DNA from 2 places in the Paenibacillus sp. VCA1 genome. Region 1 is predicted to be linked to the other one. Evidence: riboswitches for the same ligand, from Rfam matches in the RefSeq annotation. Region 1 holds a riboswitch; the other holds the start of a gene.
What was found. Region 1 has a riboswitch for cyclic di-AMP ahead of RJP21_RS22135 (alpha/beta fold hydrolase). Riboswitches for the same ligand answer to the same signal wherever they lie in the genome.
Positions count from the first base shown of each region.

Region 2: another riboswitch for cyclic di-AMP. It lies ahead of RJP21_RS28895 (resuscitation-promoting factor); the one in region 1 lies ahead of RJP21_RS22135 (alpha/beta fold hydrolase).

Region 1 covers NZ_JAVLSX010000010.1:102,846-107,266, reverse strand. The annotation lists gene RJP21_RS22145 (carbohydrate ABC transporter permease) at 1-407, opposite strand, end outside; gene RJP21_RS22140 (ABC transporter permease subunit) at 420-1,271, opposite strand; cyclic di-AMP (ydaO/yuaA leader) riboswitch at 1,723-1,910, shown strand; cyclic di-AMP (ydaO/yuaA leader) riboswitch at 1,984-2,145, shown strand; gene RJP21_RS22135 (alpha/beta fold hydrolase) at 2,306-3,130, shown strand; gene RJP21_RS22130 (AcpB/EbpR/MafR family transcriptional regulator) at 3,201-4,421, shown strand, end outside.
Region 2 covers NZ_JAVLSX010000021.1:11,904-16,324, forward strand. The annotation lists gene RJP21_RS28885 (HD domain-containing protein) at 1-38, shown strand, start outside; gene RJP21_RS28890 (TatD family hydrolase) at 107-877, shown strand; cyclic di-AMP (ydaO/yuaA leader) riboswitch at 1,092-1,314, shown strand; gene RJP21_RS28895 (resuscitation-promoting factor) at 1,585-2,778, shown strand; gene rnmV (ribonuclease M5) at 2,934-3,482, shown strand; gene rsmA (16S rRNA (adenine(1518)-N(6)/adenine(1519)-N(6))-dimethyltransferase RsmA) at 3,484-4,371, shown strand.

The sequences.
Region 1 (4,421 bases):
AACGAATCTTTCAGGCTTAACCAATTGGCGATGAGTATGTAGAAACCAACGATTCCTGCGCCAAACAACATCGTGAAAAAGGTTAAAAAGGAAAGGATATGCCGATATTTCACCTTCGGGTGGCTGAGAACATACGCATAGGACGCCGTAATAATAACGCCAAGCACCGTTCCCGTCAACGTAACGAACAAGGTAACGCCATAACTTCGGAATACCTGATCTCCCGACAAGAGCATCTTGTAGGCATTCAAGCTAAAAGAAGTCGGAAACAGCTGATATCCGGAGGTTTGAATGAACGTTTCATTGGCAAAGGAGTTCACCAATACGATCCAAAACGGGATGAAACAAATCAGGGCAAACCCGCTTAACAGCACATACACAAAACCTAGAAACAATCGTTCTCGCATTTCTATCACACCTTAAAACAATCTAGAGTCCGGGTCGATCTTACGCGCCAGCCAATTGAAGAACGTAACGGCGATGAGCCCCATAAACGACTGGTAAAGAACAATGGCGGAGGACATGCTGAAGTTGCCCATCTGCCGCAGTGCGCGGTATGCATACGTATCGATCACATCCGTAGTGGGGAACAAGACGCCAACATCGCCGATCAGGGCATAGATCATGCCGAAGTCTCCATAAAATATCCGTCCGATCCCGAGAAGCAGCATGATGATGATAATGGGACGCAATAGTGGAAGCGTAATGTAAAGGATTTGCTGAAAGCGGCTTGCCCCTTCCAGTTTGGCGCTTTCATAATACTCGGAAGAAATGCCCGTGATCGAAGCAAGGAAGATGATCGAATTGTAGCCGGCTATTTTCCACACGTAAACGAACGTCAAAATATAGGGCCATACGCCTGGCGTCAGATACCAATCCACCCCTTTCAATCCGAGAGCGTTCAATGCCTGATTCACCATCCCTTCGGATGAGCTGAACATCGTCTGCACCATCATGCTAACGACCAGCCAAGAGATGAAGTATGGCAAAAATACGAATGACTGTGCCGTTTTTTTGAACCATTTGACCGTGACTTCATTAAGCAGCACCGCGAGCACGACGGCCGTCCCCAAACCGAACACCAGAAACAGCCCGTTCAAAAATACGGTGTTCCATGTGACGCGCAGCCAGTCATTGGTCGAAAAGAAAAACTCGAAGTTTCTCCATCCCACCCATCGACTTCCAAATAGACCGTCTGAAAGCCGGTAATTCTGAAAGGCAAGCAAATGTCCCAGCATCGGCGTATACGCAAAGACAAGCAGGAACAGCATGCCGGGAAGCGCAAGCAGATACAGATAACGGTTTTTGACGACTTCATGGATAAATCCGCGATGTCCTCTTGAATTGTTTTTCAATCATTCACCTCCCTGCGATCCATTGGATGAACATGCCTGTTGACATCATTTATCGTAGCAGCGGTTCAAAGGCTTTGAATAGTTCTCATTGGTACGAAGGAGTTCTTAAATGGCTGATGGGGAGGTATTCATTTTCCACGCCAGGTTCTATATCCAATATCGGAAGGGCGCTTTGGTTATTACAAAGATGAACGAATTATAAATCAAGCAAACGGAAGCTATCGGTTGTAAATGAATGATTACGCAGGAATAGCGGTCGGAAACCAGCGAAACCTATAAAAAAGGCCATGAATTCTATTGTAACCAACCTTTACAGTTCGCCGGCTCAGGCGTATATTCAATTCATTATGTAATATCTTTGGTTCATGGATGAATCACGCTGAATTTTCAATCACGAAAAGCGGGGGAACCATATCGGCATCGGCATGCAATCCTTTATGAAGGGATGAAGCCGGATGCTTGGGGTGAATCGGATGGAAAGACTTCCAAATCCGTAGGGCAACTCTCACGGCCCGAATCCGACAGCTAACCTCGTAAGCGTCGCTATGAGAGAGGAGTGAAACTGTGAGTTGACAACAAACACAGGGTACCTGCTCTGTGTTTTTCTGTGCGTAAAATCGAATGAACGTCTATTGATTCGCTGAATTTCCGTTCCGGCGGAAAACGGGGGAACCGGCCGTGATGATCAGCCATTCGTCACATGGGGTGAATCTCGAAATCGCATTCGAGTAGGGCTACTCTTGGGTCCGAATCCGACAGCTAACCTCGTAAGCGTTAGAAGAGAGGCTGCTTTTATACATGCGCAGCAAGGTTTATTTGCCTTGCTTGAAGAAGCATGGAAAGAGGGTTCCTCTTTTCCATGCTTTTTTGTTTTGCCGATTTTTAACGAGATTTCGTTTGGAATAGAGAAGGATATCGTCAGACAACGGATCGCGGAGAGGAGAAGAAAGTTGCCTAACATACAAGTGAACGGAACATCGCTTTATTACGAGACGCATGGCAGCGGCGTGCCGATCGTTTTTATCCACGGACATCTTTCATCCCATCATATGTTCGAACCGCAGGTGGAATATTTCAGCAAAAGAGCGAAAGTGATCGTGCTTGATTTGAGGGGCTACGGCAATTCGGGCAAATTAAATGTTGAAGTCGAGGACATCGTCGCCACCCAATGCAGGGATTTGAAGGAGCTGCTGGATAAGCTGAATCTTCCGAAAGTGACGCTTGTCGGGTGCTCGAGCGGGAGCCTGCTTGTGCAAAAGTTTGCGGAAGCCTACCCGGACAGCGTCAACGCGCTGGTGCTTGTCGACAGTTATTTTTACGGCCCTTGCGGACCCTTCGGCACAAAAAACGGCATCTGGAAGCTGCTGGAGGCCTGCAGTTGGATTTCCTACTATCTACCAGCCGAATTTTTTCTCCGGTCGCTGCGCGTAACGTATCACCGGTGGATTCCGGCCTACAGCATATTGAGGAACGAGCTGTTTCATAAACGGCCGACCGAGTCGGTTAAACAGCGGATGGCTTTGCTTCGGACCGATTTCAACTCCGGGTTGTCCCGGCTGCGGATGCCGGTTTTATGCGTGGCCGGCAGGCAAAGCGAATGGTTCGTCAACCAGATGAACAAAGCGGTGGAATGGTTCGCGTGCGCCCAGAAAGCGGTCATTGAAGACGCGATTTATCCGAGCCATTTGTGCCAGCCGCTGGAGTTTAACCGCATTTTGCTTAATTTTTTGATCGATCAGCAGCTTTTCCGGTTGGAACAGCAGCATTCGGGCTGAAATCCGCCTTGGGCGGCAACAATGAAAAGGTACGCATGATCGGCGGTAAGCATCGGGTAAGGGTGATGATATGAATAAAGAATATATGCAGCTGAAATCGCTGCTGAAGCTGCTGGACCGGGAGGAGCGGTGGTTTACGTTCGCCGAGGTGGAAAGCGTGCTGGGCGTATCCGGCAAATCCGTCCGGAAAATCGTCGAGGAAGCCGTTTCCCTGCTGCCTCCGTCCATGCGGATCGAGGTGTCCAGAGGAAAAGGCATCATGTTCCGCCGGGACCGGCACGGCACGAGCATCCAGGAAGTTTTGGAACCGCTGCTTCGGGAAACGCCTTATTTTCGCTTGATGCAGCTGTTGTTCGAGCATGACGGCAAAACCTCCGCGGAGGAGGTCGCGGAAGCGCTTTTTATGAGCTTTTCTTCGTTCAAAAAGTGGATCGTCCATCTGAACCGGGAGGAGCTGCGCCCGTTCCAGCTTCGGATGACGTATTCCGCGCCGGCGCTGAAAGGGAACGAAATCCACGTGCGCTATTTTTTATGGAAACTGTTTATCGAGGCTTATCCTTACACCGGATGGCCTTTTTCAAATGCCGATTTCGAACGGCTCGACGGCTGGGTGTCGGAATTCGAGCGGGAAAACGGCATGATTTATTTTTTGAATTCCAGGCGCAGCCTGTCGTTTCTGATCGCAATCGTGCTCGAAAGGGTCAAGCAGGGGCATCGGGTCGAGCTTCGAATCGGCGGTTATGCGTGGGAGCGGCATCCGTTTTTTGATCCGGTCTTGAAGCTGTCGGAAAAACTTGAGGAGACGTATGGCATCGCCATGCCCCGCGAAGAGGTTTATTTTTTGCAATCCATGTTCAGTTTAAGCCAATATCATGACAAAGACGGCTCTGCTCATCTGAACGAAGAATCTGGTGGAACCGGAAGCGGAGACGATGAAGAGAGCCGCATGTCCGGCCTGCTTATTCCGATTTTGGCTGAAACTTTCCCGGCGCTGAACATCGGACCCCGTTTTTTGGCCGAAATCCGGGAATTCATGGAGAAGCTGCGCATCGACAACGCCATTCCCGAGCTGATGGCCGTCTCGCACAGCCACCTGACCGCGTATATCCGGGAGAACGAGCAGCCCATTTTCGCGGCGGTAACGGCATGCATGCGCGAGTGGCAGCTGTTTTTTCCCGAGCTTGCGTTCAATGACTACCATTTGACCAAGCTGACGTTTATGATCAGTTCAAGCCTCCGGTATAAAAGCAAAAAGGCATTTCTCATTATCGGCGAGGAATTTTCGGTCCGG
Region 2 (4,421 bases), on a different contig from region 1:
CCCTTTCCGACCCGGTTTCCCAAATTTTCAAGCGATAACGACAGCGATTGCTTTGAAGGATGACCCATATTAATCTATGCTTTCTGACACGAAGGGAGTTCCAGATATGAATTTATTCGACACGCATACGCATTTGGATGCGCCGCAGTTCGACGAAGACCGGGAGGAGACTATAGTTCGCGCTTATGAGGCGGGCGTTACCCGGATGATTAACGTCGGGTTTAACCGTGAAACGATCCCCTCCACGATGAAGCTTGCGGAAACGCATGATTTTATATATGCCGCCGTCGGTTGGCATCCCCAGGATGCCATCACGATGAAAGAAGGCGACCTCGAGTGGATTGCATCTTTATGCAGTCACGAGAAAGTGGTGGCCATCGGCGAAATCGGGCTTGATTATTACTGGGACACTTCGCCGAAGGACGTTCAGCATCGCGTGCTGCGCCAGCAAATCGGTTTGGCCCGGGAATTGAACATGCCGATCGTGATCCATAACCGGGACGCGCACGAGGATATCGTAAAAATTTTGCGCGAAGAGAAGGCAAGCGAAGTCGGGGGCGTCATGCACTCCTATTCCGGCAGCTGGGAGACGGCCAAACTATGCCTGAACATGGGATTCCATCTGTCCTTCGGGGGACCCATCACGTTCAAAAATGCCAGACAGCCCAAGGAAGTGCTTGCGCAGGTTCCGATGGACCGGCTGCTGATCGAAACCGACTCTCCTTACCTGACGCCACACCCTTACCGAGGAAAACGAAACGAATCTGCCCACGTTCGTCTGGTGGCCGAGGCTGCTGCCCAAATTAAGGGGGTCGAAGTGGAGGAAATTGCCCGAATTACGACCAAAAATGGGCTGGAACGATTTGGGATTAAATGAAAACGGGAGAAAAACAGCTGAAAAAACGAGCATAAGCGAAGCATTAAAGTTTTTTAACCAAAAAAACGAAGAATATTACAATTTTTTAACCATATATTCAAATAAACGTTGTTGATTCCCGCTTTACAACATGCATCAAAACAGGATATCATCTTGTCAGTGAACTTGAGCTGCTGTAAGCCATTTCCTTTTTCGGTTATGCGGCGGCTTCCGTGAATCAATCACGCTGAATCTTTCGTTTTGCGAAAGAGCGGGGGAACCGATACATGGAGAGCGTTGCGGTCGCAGCCGCATCGATCTCAGGATGTATTTGATTTCTTTACAGGGTCTCAGGGGTGAATTCGGCGCAGTCCGCCATGAGCGGGCAAGCGTTGATCGGGCGGCTCTCTTTCGCCCAAACCCGACAGCTAACTCCGTAAGCGTCATAAAGAGAGGGTTTCGTGCATTTACTTTTCCGTCATTCAGACATCCAGGGAAGCCACGAAAGAGTCCTCATAAGCTCTTGGCAGGCTTCCTTTGTTTTTGAATAATGGAGAAGGCGTCGTCATACTGTTGTATAACAGGAGGCGACAAATCATGAAAAATCGATCGGTTCATGGTGCAAGAGCGCATGCTCCTTGTGCGGTCTTGTAAAAAATCAAGTATAGCCCGCGTCAAATCATTCATGCGTAACTCTAATGGCGAGGCTATGAAGGAGGATCGAGAAAATGGGCGTTTTAGGGCAAGAAGAGACCCATGATTCAAAAATCTCCAGCATGTCTTACGCATTGCGATGGAAGCATGAGAATTTGCGCCAAATCTCTACTGCAGCTATCGTTACAATCGCACTTACCATCATGATTTTGCTGCTGGTCAACTCATCCACGCGCAAACAGGTATACCTGGTGGTAGACGGTCAAGTCAAGAAGATTGAGACTAACAAGTCCGTTTTACAAGAAATGCTGGATGAGCAGGCAATCAGCCTTAAACCGGAGGATCAGGTTTCCATACCGCTGAGCAGTTCGCTTCAGGATGGAGACAAAGTGGTGATCGACCGCGCCGCTCCCGTGCAGGTGACGGTGGATGGGGCAACGAAAAAGTTGTACACCACAAAAGACACGGTTGGCGACGTGCTGAAGGAGTTCGGCGTATCGCTCAAAGAGGACGATAAAGTCACTCCGGCTCTGACCGAGCAGGTGACGGAACAGACCGATATTCGTATCGTGCGCGTCAACAAGCAAGTCGTGGATCGCCATGAAAACTTGCCTTTCCGCGTCATCAAAACGGCCGATCCCAGCCTGACCGTAGGCGATAACCGCGTCATTCAGCAGGGAAAGCCGGGCGTGATGGTGCAGCATATCGAAAAGGTCTACCATGACGGCCAAATGGTGTCCATGCGCATGATCGGCAAAGAAGTGCAGACGAAAACGTTGGATAAAGTCATCGCCGTAGGAACGAAGAAAAAACCGGCTCCGCCAGCCGTTCAGACAGCGGCCGCCAAGTCTTCATCTACCGTCAAGTCTTCATCTACCGTCAAAGCTTCGTCAGCCGCCAAAACGAAAAAAACAGTCAGCAGCAATAACCGCATAAGCAAAGCCGGTGTTGATTTCTCATATAAAAAATTAATTCATGTTTCCATGACGGCATATTCCGCAGGCGAGCCGGGAATCGGCACGCGTACCGCGACGGGAACGCGCGTGGCGGAAGGGCGCACCATTGCCGTGGATCCTAGCGTGATTCCGCTCGGATGGTGGGTATACATCGAGGGGATCGGCTTCCGCCGTGCCGAAGACACGGGCGGGGCCATCAAAGGCAACAAGATCGACATTTATTACGACTCCGTGAAGCGGGCCAACAATTTCGGCCGGAAATCCGGGCTCAAAGTGTACGTGATCGGTCCGGTGAAGCCGCAAGTGAATTAATTTCGTTTTACAATGTCATTCTAATGTTATAGTATTATGATCATGAAAATGTCATGCTAAAGAAGAGGAGCATTCCTCTTCTTTTTGTTGTTTGGATGTCCGAAAAACGCCTGACGCATGAACGGACGAGCTTTTGGGAAAGGAAGAAGCAGGCCATGATCAAAGAAGTCATAGTCGTGGAAGGCCGGGACGATACCGTAGCCGTAAAGCGGGCGGTGGAGGCTGACACCATCGAAACCGGAGGGTCGGCGATCAACAGCCGCATACTGAAGCGGATCGCTTTGGCTCAGGAACGCAGGGGAGTCATCGTCTTGACCGACCCGGACCACGCCGGGGAACGGATTCGGAAAATTATCGCCAATAAGGTGCCCGGCTGCAAGCATGCCTTCATTCCGGAGGAGGACGCTACGCGGAAAGGGGACATCGGCGTGGAGAACGCTTCGCCCGAAGCGATCCGCAAGGCGCTGTCGCGCGTGCATACGTCTTACGAAGGGGCCGAAAGCCTGATCGGCATGGAGGACCTTATGGAGGCAGGCTTGTTGGTGCACCCGGATGCGGCCCACAGACGCATGGTAATGGGGAACCTGCTTGGCATCGGATATTGCAACGGCAAACAGTTCCATAAGCGGCTGGCCGTATTTCAAATCACGCGCGAGGAATTTGCCGATGCGTTAGCCCAATTGGAACAGGAAGGGGAAAGTTGACATGCATCGAATGGACGACATTGCTTCGCCAAGGCGAACGAAAGAAATTATTCAGCGTCACGGGTTTTCGTTCAAAAAAAGCCTGGGGCAAAATTTTCTGATTGATCAAAACATTTTGGGCAAAATCGTGGAGGCGGCGGGGCTTGATTCCACGAAAGGGGCTTTGGAAATCGGCCCGGGCATCGGGGCCCTAACCGAGAAGCTGGCCCAAGAGGCCGGGGCGGTTACCGCGGTCGAAATCGACCAAAGGCTCATTCCGATTCTTCAGGAGGTATTGGAGCCGTATCCGCATGTGCGCATTCATCATGGCGACGTCCTGAAGACGGATCTTGATGCGCTTTTTGCGGAGGATTTTGCGAATGTGTCCAAGGTGAGCGTCGTTGCAAACTTGCCTTATTACGTCACGACGCCGATTTTAATGAAGCTGCTGGAAGAGAAGCTGCCGCTGGAAAATATCGTGGTCATGATCCAGAAGGAGGTCGCCGAACGGATGGCGGCTTCGCCGGGCACGAAGGACTACGGAAGCCTCAGCATCGCCGTACAGTATTACAGCGAGCCGGAATTGGTATGCATCGTGCCGAAGACGGTGTTTATCCCGCAGCCGAACGTGGAGTCTGCCGTCATCCGTCTCAAAGTGCGTGAGCAGCCCCCGGTTGAGGTGGACGACGAGAAGTTCTTTTTCCAGGTCGTGCATGCTTCGTTTGCCCAACGCCGGAAAACGATCGCCAACAATCTCAAAACGCGATTTTTTCCCAAAGAGGGCCGTGAGCAGCTGGAGAGTTTGCTTCATGCTGCAGGCATTGAGCCGTCGCGACGCGGTGAAACCCTCAGCCTGCAGGAATTTGCCACGCTCAGCAATGTGCTGTTGAAAGGCGGCGTAACAAGCTAAAAGCCTCATTCGCAACCATTGTCATGCCGGGGGGAAGGACTGGTTCCAAG